DNA from 2 places in the Pseudomonas sp. HD6422 genome. Region 2 is predicted to be linked to the other one. Evidence: predicted binding sites of a transcription regulator. Region 2 holds the regulator's gene; the other holds the start of a gene.
What was found. The regulator FliA, encoded in region 2, starts transcription of late flagellar genes. The targets are predictions, from matches to a motif close to CTAAAGTTTNNNNNNNNNNNGCCGNTAA.
Positions count from the first base shown of each region.

Region 1: KY379_RS05305 (methyl-accepting chemotaxis protein) is a predicted target of FliA. The motif match lies at 4,373-4,400, and genes of this name have one in related genera.

Region 1 is NZ_JAHWIW010000005.1:149,957-157,169, forward strand. Features, by position in the region: gene KY379_RS05280 (sarcosine oxidase subunit beta family protein) at 1-996, opposite strand, end outside; gene KY379_RS05285 (serine hydroxymethyltransferase) at 1,012-2,265, opposite strand; gene KY379_RS05290 (threonine aldolase family protein) at 2,577-3,617, shown strand; gene KY379_RS05295 (cell division protein ZapA) at 3,655-3,957, opposite strand; gene KY379_RS05300 (hypothetical protein) at 3,954-4,184, opposite strand; gene KY379_RS05305 (methyl-accepting chemotaxis protein) at 4,463-6,088, shown strand; gene KY379_RS05310 (REP-associated tyrosine transposase) at 6,290-6,745, opposite strand; gene gbcB (glycine-betaine demethylase subunit GbcB) at 6,931-7,213, opposite strand, start outside.
Region 2 is NZ_JAHWIW010000032.1:8,999-16,211, forward strand. Features, by position in the region: gene KY379_RS21150 (chemotaxis protein CheA) at 1-1,944, opposite strand, end outside; gene KY379_RS21155 (protein phosphatase CheZ) at 1,957-2,745, opposite strand; gene KY379_RS21160 (chemotaxis response regulator CheY) at 2,764-3,138, opposite strand; gene fliA (RNA polymerase sigma factor FliA) at 3,242-3,982, opposite strand; gene fleN (flagellar synthesis regulator FleN) at 3,979-4,821, opposite strand; gene flhF (flagellar biosynthesis protein FlhF) at 4,920-6,227, opposite strand; gene flhA (flagellar biosynthesis protein FlhA) at 6,239-7,213, opposite strand, start outside.

The sequences.
Region 1 (7,213 bases), on a different contig from region 2:
CATGCGTACGCGCGACAGGTTCGGGAACATCTCGACGATCGCCTGCAGGGTGTGCTCGATGACCGGGTAGGAACCCCGTTGGCCGTAGCCGACCCAGCTGTCGATACCGGCACCGATCACCAGGTCGCCCTTGTCGGACTGGCTGATGTAACCGTGTACGGCGTTGGACATGATCACGCTGTCGATGATCGGCTTGATCGGCTCGGACACCAGGGCTTGCAGCGGGTGCGATTCCAGCGGCAGGCGGAAGCCAGCCAGCTTGGCCATGTGCCCGGAGTTACCGGCGGTGACCACGCCGACGCGCTTGGCACCGATGAAGCCCTTGTTGGTTTCGACACCGATGACCGCGCCGTTTTCCTTGCGGAAGCCGATCACTTCGGTCTGCTGGATCAGGTCGACACCCAGGGCGTCGGCAGCACGGGCGAAGCCCCAGGCCACGGCGTCGTGACGGGCTACGCCGCCGCGGCGCTGGACGGTGGCGCCGAGGATCGGATAACGGGTGTTCTTCGAGCAGTCCAGGTAGGGGATCTCGGCCGCGACCTGAGCGGTGTTGAGCAACTCGCCATCGACGCCGTTGAGGCGGTTGGCGGAGACTCGGCGTTCGGAGTCACGCATGTCTTGCAAGGTGTGGCACAGGTTGTAGACGCCACGCTGGGAGAACATCACGTTGTAGTTGAGGTCCTGGGACAGGCCTTCCCACAATTTCATGGCGTGCTCGTACAGGTGCGCCGACTCGTCCCACAGGTAGTTGGAACGCACGATGGTGGTGTTACGGGCGGTGTTGCCGCCGCCCAGGTAACCCTTCTCGATCACCGCGACGTTGGTGATGCCGTGCTCCTTGGCCAGGTAGTAGGCCGTGGCCAGGCCATGACCGCCACCACCGACGATGACCACGTCGTAGACCTTCTTAGGGGTCGGCGTGCGCCACATGCGCTGCCAGTTCTCGTGGTGGCTGAGGGAGTGTTTGAAGAGGCCGAAGCCCGAATAGCGTTGCATTGTCGTTTACTCCACTCAGCGGTAAACAGGGAAGTCTGCGCACAGTGCGGCGACGTTCTTCGCCACATCGGCTTCGACGTCGGCGTCACCGAGGTTGTCGAGGATGTCGCAGATCCAGCCGGCCAGGGCCACGCACTGGGCGACCTTGAAACCACGGGTGGTAACGGCTGGCGTACCGATACGCAGACCAGAGGTGACGAACGGCGACTGCGGATCGTTCGGCACGGCGTTCTTGTTGACGGTGATGTGCGCGCGGCCCAGGGCGGCGTCGGCATCTTTGCCGGTCAGGCCCTGACGGATCAGGCTGACCAGGAACAGGTGGTTGTCAGTGCCACCGGAGACCACGTCGTAGCCACGGTCGACGAACACCTGGGCCATGGCCCGGGCATTTTCGATGACCTGCTGCTGATAGGCCTTGAACTCAGGCTCCAGCGCTTCCTTGAAGCACACCGCCTTGGCGGCGATCACGTGCATCAGCGGGCCGCCCTGGGCGCCAGGGAACACCGCGGCGTTGAGCTTTTTCTCGATCTCTTCGTTGGCCTTGGCCAGGATCAGGCCGCCACGTGGGCCGCGCAGGGTCTTGTGGGTGGTGGTGGTGACGACGTCGGCGAACGGGATCGGGTTCGGGTACAGGCCAGCGGCGACCAGGCCGGCAACGTGGGCCATGTCGACGAACAGCAGCGCACCGACCTTGTCGGCGATGGCGCGGAAGCGTGGGAAGTCGAGGGTCTTGGAGTAGGCCGAGAAGCCAGCGACGATCATCTTCGGCTTGTGCTCGACAGCCAGACGCTCGACTTCATCGTAGTCGATCAGGCCGGTATTGGTGTCGATACCGTATTGAACTGCGTTGTACAGTTTGCCCGAGGACGACACCTTGGCGCCGTGGGTGAGGTGGCCACCGTGGGCCAGGCTCATGCCCAGGATGGTGTCGCCGGCCTGCAGCAGGGCCAGGTAGACGGCGCCGTTGGCCGAGGAGCCGGAGTGCGGCTGGACGTTGGCGTAGTCGGCGCCGAACAACTGCTTGGCACGCTCGATGGCCAGCGCCTCGACCTTGTCGACGTGCTCGCAACCGCCATAGTAGCGCTTGCCTGGGTAGCCTTCGGCGTACTTGTTGGTCAGGCCGCTGCCCTGGGCCTGCATCACGCGCTTGCTGGTGTAGTTTTCCGAGGCGATCAGTTCGATGTGATCTTCCTGACGCTGTTCTTCGGCATTCATCGCCGCCAGCAGTGCATCGTCGTAACCCTGGATCTGGTCTTGCTTGCTGAACATCGTGTATCTCCCGGCAGCGATCGTTTTTTGTCGTGGGGCACTGTGGCCCTTTGTGGCGATGGTATGACTGGCCGGGGTGGGTCAGATGCCTGCGCACGCCTTGCAATGGCGCGTTTACGACATTCGTTGCGGTGTTGGCTTCTTCGCGGGCAAGCCCGCTCCCACAGGCCCCTACTGATCTCGAAATCAGTGGTGTACCTATGGGAGCGGGCTTGCCCGCGAAGAGGCCGGCACAGATCCACAGCTTGTATAGGCAACCGCCGAATCGATGGTTTAGAGTGCGGTTCTGCGTCGTATAAAGGACCGCCGTGATGACCGACAACAACCAACAATTCGCCAGCGACAACTATTCCGGTATCTGCCCGGAAGCCTGGGCGGCCATGGAAAAGGCCAACCACGGCCATGAGCGCGCCTATGGCGACGACCAGTGGACCGAGCGTGCTGCCGAGTACTTCCGGCAATTGTTCGAAACCGACTGCGAGGTGTTCTTCGCCTTCAACGGTACCGCCGCCAACTCGCTGGCCCTGGCCTCGCTGTGCCAGAGCTATCACAGCGTGATCTGTTCCGAGACGGCCCACGTCGAAACCGACGAATGCGGCGCGCCGGAGTTCTTCTCCAACGGCTCGAAACTGCTCACCGCCGCCAGCACCCACGGTAAGTTGACGCCGCAATCGATCCGCGAAGTAGCGCTCAAACGTCAGGACATCCACTACCCCAAGCCGCGTGTTGTGACCCTCACCCAGGCTACCGAAGTGGGAACCGTGTACCGTCCCGACGAGCTCAAGGCGATCAGCGCCACCTGCAAGGATCTGGGCTTGAACCTGCACATGGACGGCGCTCGGTTCAGCAATGCCTGCTCCTTCCTTGGCTGCACTCCGGCGGAGCTGACCTGGAAGTCGGGCGTCGATGTGCTGTGCTTCGGAGGCACCAAGAACGGCATGGCGGTGGGCGAGGCAATCCTGTTCTTCAACCGCTCCCTGGCCGAGGATTTCGACTATCGCTGCAAACAGGCAGGACAACTGGCGTCGAAGATGCGCTTTCTATCGGCGCCTTGGGTCGGCCTGCTCGAAGGCGACGCCTGGTTGCGCCATGCCGCGCATGCCAACCACTGCGCGCAACTGCTGGCGTCGTTGGTGAAAGGCTTGCCCGGGGTCGAGCTGATGTTCCCGGTGGAAGCCAACGGGGTGTTCCTGCAAATGCCGGAGGCCGCCTTGGACGCATTGCGCGGCAAGGGTTGGCGCTTCTATACCTTCATCGGTAGCGGCGGTGCGCGGTTCATGTGCTCGTGGGATACCCAAGAGGCACGGGTGCGGGAGCTGGCGGCGGATATCCGCAGCATCCTCGGCACCTGAAAGTTTGCCGGGGACGCTATGCGCTCCCGGCTATCGATCAGGACTCGGCGATGGTCCGAACGATGGCGTCTACCGTGGCATCGATCTGAGCCTGGGTACGCTCGAGGGTCTGCTGGTGTTCCTTCTGCAGCTCCACCTGTTTCGAACACAGGTTCAGGGCCGCCAGCACCAGCAACTTGTCGCCAATCAGCGTCGGATACTGACGCTTGGTTTCAGCCAGGGCGGTGTTGAGCATCCGCACCGCCTGCGCCAGGGTTTCCTCCTGACCTTCAGGCGCCTTGATCGAATAGTCGCTGCCCAGGATCGACACGACATTGATCGGCTGCGCTTGCAGTCTCATGCGCCGACGACGCCTGCACTGGCGCGCTCGACCAGCGCCTGGATACGCGCGGCGGTGGCACCGTGCTTCTCTTCCTGCTCCATCAACGACAGCTGCAGGTTTTCGTTTTCTTCCTTGGCCTGGGCCAGTTCCTGGCCGAGGGCGGTGTTCTGCTCGGTGAGTTGAGCGTTCTTGTGCATCAGGTCGCTGACCAGTTGCTCGAGTTGATTCAGGGAGGCTTCCAACATGGGGGCAGGTCTCGGTTGTTGCAAAGGGCGCACACGATAAAGAAAAGCGCGAACCCCCGCCATTAAATATCGGATTCTCAAGGCAAAAGCCTGCGCAGATTGACAGGCTCAACACCACCTTGTTCCGACCTTGGTCAACCGCTGGTCGAGTATTTGGATAGCTGCCTCCTATTTTCATCCGCCAGAGCCTCAAGACTCGACGCCCCCGACCGATAGCGAGTTGGGTCTCATTTCGTCGCATGGATCGCGTTCCCTCTCCATTGCCTGGATTCCTTTCCATGTCCTTACGCAACATGAATATCGCCCCGCGTGCGCTGCTGGGGTTTGCCTTGATCGGCGTGCTGATGCTTGGCCTTGGTATCTTCTCGCTCATGCAGATGGGCAACATCCGACAGGCTGGTGTCACCATCGAGCAGATCAGCGTGCCGAGCATCAAGGCCCTGGACGATTTGAACGCACTGAACCTGCGTCTGCGCACTTTGTCCTTCCGCCTGCTGCTCAACCGTGAGGCGCAGAGCCAGCAGGATATCCTCAGGCTGATGGAGCAGCGTAACGGCCAGATCGACACAGCCCGGCGCACCTACGAGCCGCTGATCGTCGCCAGCGATGAGCGGGCGGCCTACGACCAATACGAGCAGTTGCTCACCCAGTACCGCCAGCTCGAATCGCGCATGCGCAGTTTGAGCCAGGCCGACAAGCTTGAAGAGCTGCGCGCGCTGATCAACACCGAAGTGCAGGCAAACTCCGAGCAAATCAACCAGGTGATGGACAACCTGGTGCGGATCAACACCGATCAGACCCGCGAAACCAACGCCACGGCGGCCAGCCAGTACAACGCCGCCTTTGCCTTGGTCATCGGCCTGCTGGTGGCCGCCACAGTGCTGACCCTCCTCTGCGCCTTCCTGCTGACCCGCAGCATCGTCAAGCCGATCGACGACGCGCTCAAAGCTGCGGAGCAGATCGCCGATGGCGACCTGACGCACAGCATCAGCGCAGACGGCACCGACGAAGCTGCACGCCTGCTGCGTGCCATGGCCCGCATGCAGGACAAGTTGCGCGAGACCCTGCACCAGATTTCCGGTTCGGCCACCCAGCTGGCCTCCGCTGCCGAGGAGCTCAACGCGGTCACCGACGAAAGCGCCCGCGGCCTGCAACAGCAGAACAATGAAATCGAGCAGGCCGCCACTGCGGTCACCGAAATGACCAGTGCCGTGGAAGAAGTCGCACGCAACGCCGTCAGCACCTCGGAAGCGTCCAGCGAAGCCAGCCGCTCGGCCGGCGACGGACGTGACCTGGTCATGGAAACGGTCGGCGCCATCGAACGCATGAGCGAAGACGTGCAGGGCACGTCCAAGTTGATCACCCACCTGGCCGAGCAGTCGCGCGACATCGGCAAGGTGCTGGACGTGATCCGCGGTTTGGCCGACCAAACCAACCTGCTGGCTCTGAACGCGGCAATCGAAGCGGCACGGGCAGGCGAGGCAGGCCGTGGCTTCGCCGTGGTGGCTGACGAAGTACGAGCATTGGCTCACCGCACCCAGCAGTCGACCAGCGAAATCGAGCGCATGATCGGCAGCATCCAGGGCGGCACCGAGGAGGCAGTCGCGTCGATGCGCACCAGCACCGAGCGCGCCGAATCGACCCTGAACATCGCCAAGGGTGCCGGTATGGCACTGGATACCATTGCCGGGGCAGTGGCGCAGATCAACGAACGCAATCTGGTGATCGCCAGTGCGGCGGAAGAGCAGGCCCAGGTGGCGCGGGAGGTGGACCGCAACCTGGTGAACATCAACGACCTGTCGGTGCAGAGCGCGACCGGCGCGCATCAGACCAGCGCGGCGAGTACCGAGCTGTCGCGCCTGGCGGTCGACCTGAATGGCTTGGTGGCGCGGTTCCGGACCTGATCCGAGAACGCCGGGGCCGCTTTGCGGCCCATCCGCAGAACAAAACACAACTCATTGATTTAGCCGAAATCTGTGGGAGCGGGCTTGTCCCGCGAACACCGGCGAAGCCGGTGCCATCCACCGCGTCGCCCCATTCGCGGGACAAGCCCGCTCCCACAGGCCACAGTTTTCGGCGCTCCGACTTGCCCCATGAAGGCGTCATCAGAGCCAAACAGCATCCCAATGCGAATAGTCGCCTGCCCGGCCAACCAATCCGGCTCTTATTGGGTTGGCAACGATGTACCTCGCAACTTTCAACACGCTCTCTTCCCGACGCAATGCCCGGTCCTGATAGCCCGGCTGCCATATTCTTTCGCGGCGCATGCCTTGCCGATACAGCGCATGACTGCTGCGTGACTTGAACCTGCGCATCAAGCAGCAAAGGGTGGCGTCTCGCAATTCGATCAACCAATGCACATGGTCAGGCATCACCACCCACGCCAGGGAGTGACAAAGTCCATCGATTTCAGCCAGCCTGAATTGCTGGATGACGCTGCGAGCGAGTTGGAGCTGGGTGAAGATCTGCTTTCGCTGGTGAGTTACCGTGGTCAGCAGGTAAATACCACCTGGCTGGGAGAAACGACCACGGCGTAGAAGGCAGGATTGGGCACGGTCCATGTGATGTCCCTGAATCAAAGCACGGGATAGACCCTAGCCGAGGGATCAACGACATGAGACGGAGAATGCTTTCTGGATGTTGGCAGACTCTCCCACAGGCTCAGCGCAATTCCTGTGGGAGCGGCGGTTCGGCGTCCCGATTTTCCCCACGAATGGGCTGCGAAGCAGCCCCATGCATCCCAGGATCAGTAATCGATCCGCACATCCCCCTTCGGCACGCTGCAGCACGACAGGATGTAACCCTCGGCTTCGTCTTCCTCGGTGATGCCGCCGTTGTGCTCCATCTCCACTTCGCCGCCAAGCTTGAGCACCTTGCAGGTGCCGCAGATGCCCATGCCGCAGGCCTTGGGAATCATCAGGCCGACTTTGGCAGCCGCCGCGTGCACCGTTTCGCCGGGGGCGATACGGATGCTCTTCTCGCTGCCGATGAATTCCACCAGGTTGAGTTCGGAGACGTCCACTTCCGGC
Region 2 (7,213 bases):
CGCCTTGTCGCGCACGATCACCACTTCCTGGCCGTCGACCACGTTGGTGCGCGACAGGTCCAGGTGGAAGATCTCGTTGACGTTGACCAGCGGGAAGGCGAATGCCTGATTGCCCAGCATGACCATCAGGGTCGGCATGATCGCCAGGGTCAGCGGCACCTTGATGACGATCTTCGAACCCTGGCCCTTGGCCGAGTAGATGTTGATCGAGCCGTTGAGCTGGGAGATCTTGGTCTTCACCACGTCCATGCCGACACCACGGCCGGACACGTCGGAAATCTCGGTCTTGGTCGAGAACCCCGGGGCGAAGATCAGGTTGTAGCAATCCGATTCGCTCAGGCGGTCGGCAGCGTCCTTGTCCATCAGGCCCTTTTCCACGGCCTTGGCGCGCAGCACGTTCGGGTCCATGCCCTTGCCGTCGTCGGAGATCGACAAGAGGATATGGTCGCCTTCCTGCTCCGCCGAGAGCACCACGTGACCGGTCCGGGGTTTACCCGAGGCCTCGCGCTCTTCGGGCATCTCGACACCGTGGTCGACGGCGTTGCGCACCAAGTGCACCAACGGGTCGGCCAGGGCCTCGACGAGGTTCTTGTCGAGGTCGGTTTCTTCGCCGACCAGTTCCAGGTTGATCTCTTTCTTGAGCTGGCGGGCCAGGTCGCGAACCAGGCGCGGGAAGCGCCCGAAGACCTTCTTGATCGGCTGCATGCGGGTCTTCATGACCGCGGTCTGCAGGTCGGCGGTGACCACGTCGAGGTTCGACACGGCCTTGGACATGGCCTCGTCGCCACTGTTCAGGCCCAGGCGCACCAGGCGGTTACGCACCAGCACCAGTTCGCCGACCATGTTCATGATCTCGTCCAGGCGCGCAGTATCGACCCGTACGGTGGTTTCCGCTTCGCTGGCCACCGGCTTTTCCGCCACCGGCGCAGCGGTACGGGCCGGCGCAGCAGGCTTGGCGACCGCTGCCGGAGCAGTAGCAGCCGGCTTGGGTTCAGGCTTGGGCTCGGCCTTGGCTTCAGGCTTGGCCTGGGGCTTGCTGGCCACGGCGGCAGGCGCCGGCGCTGCGACCGCCTCACCGGAGAACTTGCCTTTGCCGTGCAATTGATCGAGCAGCGCTTCGAATTCATGGTCGCTGATTTCGTCACCGCCAGCAGCGGGCTCTGCCGTTGCGGCGCTGGCCGTCGTCAGGGCATCGGCTTGGAAGGTGCCCTTGCCATGCAACTGGTCGAGCAACGACTCGAACTCTTCGTCGGTGATCTCGTCACTGGCCGGCTCTTTGGCGACCGCGGGCGACTCGCTGGCGACCGCTTCGGCACTGAACTGACCCTTGCCGTGCAACTGGTCGAGCAGCGACTCGAACTCGGCGTCGGTGATTTCGTCACCTTCGCCACCGGCAGCCTCGCCCTGCGTGAGCTCAGCAGCAGCCGCTTCGGCCTTGACCGCATCGAGCGAGTCGAGCAGTTGCTCGAACTCGGTGTCGGTGATGTCCTCTTGCGCTGCGGGGGCCTCGAGTACAGCCTCGGGCTCGGCGACCGCGGGGGCCTCGTCGGCCGAAGCTGGCTCTGCCAAGCGCGACAGCGCCGCCAGCAGCTCCGGGGTGGCCGGGGTCACTTCGCTGCGCTCGCGCACCTGGCCGAACATGCTGTTGACCGTATCGAGCGCGGCAAGCACCACGTCCATCAGTTCTGCGTCGACCCGGCGCTCACCTTTGCGCAGGATGTCGAACACGTTCTCGGCGATATGGCAGCACTCCACCAGCTCGTTGAGCTGAAGGAAGCCGGCGCCCCCTTTTACAGTGTGGAAACCGCGAAAGATCGCATTGAGCAGGTCGGCATCGTCGGGCCGGCTTTCCAGCTCGACCAGTTGCTCGGACAGTTGCTCAAGAATTTCGCCGGCTTCTACCAGGAAATCCTGAAGGATTTCTTCATCGGCGCCGAAGCTCATTAAACGTGCTCCTTAAAAACCCAGGCTGGACAGCAGATCGTCGACGTCATCCTGACCGGATACGACGTCTTCACGCTTATCGGCATGAATCTGCGGACCTTCACCCCGAGTCGGATGTTTTTCTTGATCTTTTTCAGCGCGCAGCTGTTGATGGTCATGTTCGATACCGGCAAAGCGGTCGACCTGACTGGCCATCAGCACGAGCTTGAGCAGATTGCTTTCGACTTCGGTCACCAATGCGGTGACCCGTTTGATCACCTGGCCAGTGAGGTCTTGGTAGTCCTGGGCCAGGAGAATGTCGTTGAGGTAGCCGGCGACCTGGCGGTTGCCCTCGGCGCTATGCGTCAGGAAACTGTCGACGCGCTTGACCAGGTCACGGAACTCCGGCGCAGCGACTTCGCGGCGCATGAAACGCTGCCAATCGACACTCAGGTTCTGCGCCTCGGCCGCCAGCTCGTTGAGCACCGGAGTGCCCTGCTCCACCAGATCCATGGTGCGGTTGGCGGCGCCCTCGGTGAGCTTCACCACGTAGGACAGGCGCTCGGTGGCGTCGGTGATCTGCGAAACTTCCTCGGCCTGCGGCATGCGCGGGTCGATCTGGAAGCTGACGATCGCACTGTGCAGCTCGCGGGTGAGCTTGCCGACTTCCTGGTACAGGCCGCGGTCGCGGGTCTGGTTCAGCTGGTGAATCAGCTGCACCGCATCGCCGAAACGACCCTTTTCCAGGCTCTCGACCAATTCCTCGGCATGTTTCTTCAGGGTCGACTCGAACTCCCCCAAAGACGAATGTGATGGTTCCATGGCGCCCCCTGACGTGACTCAGCCGTTGACGCGTTCGAAGATCTTCTCGATCTTTTCTTTGAGCACCTGGGCGGTGAACGGCTTGACCACATAACCATTGACGCCGGCCTGGGCCGCTTCGATGATCTGGTCGCGCTTGGCCTCGGCAGTCACCATCAGCACCGGCATGCCCTTGAGGCGCTCGTGAGCGCGCACCTTGCGCAGCAGGTCGATACCGGACATACCCGGCATGTTCCAGTCGGTCACCAGGAAGTCGTAGTGGCCGCTTTCGAGCATCGGCAGCGCCGTGGTGCCGTCATCGGCTTCATCGGTATTGGTGAAGCCCAGATCACGCAACAGGTTCTTGATGATCCGCCGCATCGTCGAGAAGTCGTCAACGATGAGGATTTTCATGTCTTTGTTCAATTAGACCTCCAAGCAGTCTCAAACGCGCTCGCCTGCGAGCACGCACTCAATCAATTCGGTACAACGGCAAACGACTGCAACGACCCCGGGCTCAACGTGCCCGCCATTCTCCAAGGCGGCTGCGCAGACGCGCGGCGCACTGGCTATGCAACTGGCTGACACGCGATTCGCTGACCCCCAGCACCTCACCGATTTCCTTGAGGTTCAGCTCCTCGTCGTAGTACAGCGCCAGCACCAGGCGCTCGCGCTCCGGCAGGTTGGCGATGGCATCGGCCAGGGCAGCCTGGAAGCGCTCTTCTTCCAAATCCCGCGAAGGCTCGACCTGGCCACTGGCGCCGTCCTCATGCAACCCTTCGTGCTCGCCGTCCTGCAACAGGTCGTCGAAGCTGAACAGGCGACTACCCAAGGTATCGTTCAAAATCCCGTAGTAATCATCGAGACTCAATTGGAGTTCGGCAGCAACCTCGTGATCTTTAGCGTCACGTCCCGTTCTTGCTTCGACGGCGCGCATCGCGTCGCTGACCATGCGAGTGTTGCGGTGCACCGAGCGGGGTGCCCAGTCACCCTTGCGGACCTCGTCGAGCATGGCCCCACGGATGCGGATGCCAGCGTAGGTTTCGAAGCTCGCACCCTTGCTGGCATCGTATTTGTTGGCCACTTCCAGCAGGCCGATCATGCCGGCCTGAATCAGGTCTTCGACCTGGACGTTGGCCGGCAGGCGTGCCAGCAGGTGATAAGCGATACGCTTGACCAGCGGCGCATAGCGCTCGATCAGCTCGTACTGGGCATCCTTGGACGCCTTGCTGTACATCTTGAAGCCGCTGGCGTTCATAACACCGGCCCCGCGCTGCTGGGTTGCACCAGGCGCTCGACGAAGAATTCCAGATGGCCACGCGGGTTGGCCGGCAGCGGCCAGCTGTCGACCTTCTGCGCGATCGCCTTGAACGCCAAGGCGCATTTCGAGCGCGGGAAGGCCTCGTAGACCGCGCGCTGCTTCTGCACCGCCTTGCGCACGCATTCGTCGTAGGGCACGGCGCCGACGTACTGCAGGGCCACGTCGAGGAAGCGATCGGTCACCTTGGTCAGCTTGGCGAACAGGTTGCGCCCCTCTTGGGGACTCTGCGCCATGTTGGCCAGGACGCGGAAACGGCTCATCCCATAGTCACGGTTGAGCAGCTTGATCAGTGCGTAGGCATCGGTGATGGAGGTGGGTTCGTCGCACACCACCAGCAGCACTTCCTGGGCGGCCCGCACGAAGCTGACCACCGAGTCACCGATACCGGCAGCGGTGTCGATGACCAGTACGTCGAGGTTGTCGCCGATCTCGCTGAAGGCCTGAATCAGGCCAGCGTGCTGGGCCGGCGCGAGGTGCACCATGCTTTGCGTGCCCGAGGCCGCCGGTACGATGCGCACACCGTTGGGACCTTGCAGCAGGACATCGCGCAGTTCGCAACGGCCTTCGATGACATCGGCGATGGTGCGCTTGGGGGTCAGCCCCAGCAGCACGTCGACGTTGGCCAGGCCAAGGTCGGCGTCCAGCAGCATGACGCGGCGGCCGAGCTCGGCCAATGCCAGTGACAGATTCACTGAAACATTGGTCTTGCCGACGCCACCTTTGCCGCCAGTCACGGCGATCACCTGTACGGGGTGCATGCTACCCATATCTGTTATTTACCTTGTCTCGCTTGGACCTGGGCCACACGAGGGGCAAGCGTGCAGGCCCCTGGGTGTAGGTACTTTGGTATAGCTGTCTTGCACATGTCTTGCCTTCAACCCGCACGGCGCGGGTTGTGATAGAGATCAGCGAACATGTCGGCCATGGCCTCCTCGCTGGGCTCGTCCTGCATCTGCACGCTGACGGCGCGACTCACCAGTTGGTGCTTGCGCGGCAAGTGCAGGTCGTCAGGAATGCGCGGGCCATCGGTCAGATAGGCCACGGGCAGTTCATGACTGATGGCCAGGCTCAGCACTTCGCCGAGGCTCGCCGTCTCATCGAGTTTGGTCAGGATACATCCAGCCAGGCCGCAGCGCTTGTAGCTGTGGTAGGCGGCCGTCAGCACCTGCTTCTGGCTGGTGGTGGCCAGTACCAGGTAATTCTTCGCAGCGATGCCACGCCCGGCCAGGGTTTCCAGTTGCATACGCAGAGCCGGATCGCTGGCTTGCAGGCCAGCGGTGTCGATCAGCACCACACGCTTGCGCAGCAGCGGCTCCAGGGCCTGGGCCAAGGACTCGCCCGGATCGACATAGGTGACCGGCACGTTGAGGATACGGCCCAAAGTCTTGAGCTGCTCCTGGGCGCCGATGCGAAAACTGTCCATGCTCACCAGCGCGACATTGGCCGGGCCGTACTTGAGCACATAGCGCGCCGCCAGCTTGGCCAGCGTGGTGGTCTTGCCCATGCCGGCCGGGCCGACCATGGCGATCACCCCGCCCTCTTCGATCGGCTCGACCTCAGGCACTTCGATCATCCGCGCCAGGTGTGCCAGCAGCATGCGCCAGGCCTGGCGCGGCTCTTCGATGCCCTGGGTGAGATCGAGCAGTTGTCGGGCGATCGGCCCGGACAGGCCGATGCGCAACAGGCGCCGCCAGAGGTTGGCCTGCTGCGGCTGATTGCCTTGCAACTGCCCCCAGGCGAGCGAGCCGAGCTGCACTTCGAGCAGTTCACGCAGGCCCGAGAGCTCCGAGCGCATGGCATCGAACAGACGCGGGTCGACCGCCGCAGCCGGTGCCGGCGCTGGTGCCACCGGCTCATCGACATGGGGCTCGATCAACGGCTCGGCGGCGGTCAGCGACTGGCCGGCGAACAATTGGCGGTTCCCCAAGGCCTCGCCTTCGCGGCTGGCCAACTCGGCCTGGGCCGAGGCGATACGCGACTGCGTCTTGCGCAGCTCTTCCTCGAGCTCGGCATTGGGTACCCGCGGCGCCAGGGCCGACAGCTTGTAGTCCAGCGCGGCAGTGAGTTCGACGCCACCGGCGATGCGACGGTTGCCGATGATGGCGGCATCGGAGCCGAGCTCATCACGAACCAGCTTCATGGCCTGGCGCATATCGGCGGCGAAAAAACGCTTAACTTGCATAACCCACTACCTCAGCCATTTGGGCCCACGGTGGCAACGATGGTGACTTGCTTGTTGTCCGGTATTTCCTGATACGCCAGAACATGCAAATTCGGTACGGCCAGGCGACCGAAGCGCGACAGCATGGCGCGGATCGGGCCTGCCACCAGAAGGATGGCCGCCTGGCCTTGCATCTCCTGACGCTGGGCCGCTTCGATCAACGAACGCTGCAGCTTTTCGGCCATGCTCGGTTCCAGAAGAACACCTTCTTCCTGACCTTGTCCGGCCCTTTGCAGACTATTGAGCAAAATCTGTTCCAACCTTGGCTCCAAGGTGATCACAGGCAGCTCGGACTCAGTGCCGACAATGCTTTGCACGATGGCGCGACACAATCCGACGCGCACTGCGGCGACCAGCGCGGCGGTATCTTGACTCTTGCCAGCGTTATTGGCGATGGCTTCGGCAATGCTGCGGATATCTCGCACCGGCACCTGCTCGGCGAGCAGCGCTTGCAGTACCTTGAGCAGCCCCGACAACGAAATGACACCCGGCACCAGCTCTTCGGCCAGTTTCGGCGAAGCTTTGCCCAATACCGCCAGCAATTGCTGAACCTCTTCGTGGCCGATCAGTTCGTGGCAGTGCTTCTGCAGGATCTGATTGAGGTGGGTGGCGACCACGGTACTGGCGTCGACCACGGTATAGCCCAGCGATTGCGCCTGGGCGCGCTGACCGACATCGATCCACACCGCCTCCAGGCCGAACGCCGGATCACGCGCGGCAATGCCGTTCAGCGTGCCGAACACCTGACCTGGGTTGATCGCCAGCTCACGGTCCGGGTAGATCTCGGCTTCGGAGAGGATCACGCCCATCAGCGTCAGGCGATAGGCACTGGGTTGCAGGTCGAGGTTGTCGCGAATGTGCACGGTCGGCATGAGGAAGCCCAGGTCCTGGGACAGCTTCTTGCGCACCCCCTTGATCCGCGCCAGCAGTTGACCTCCCTGATTGCG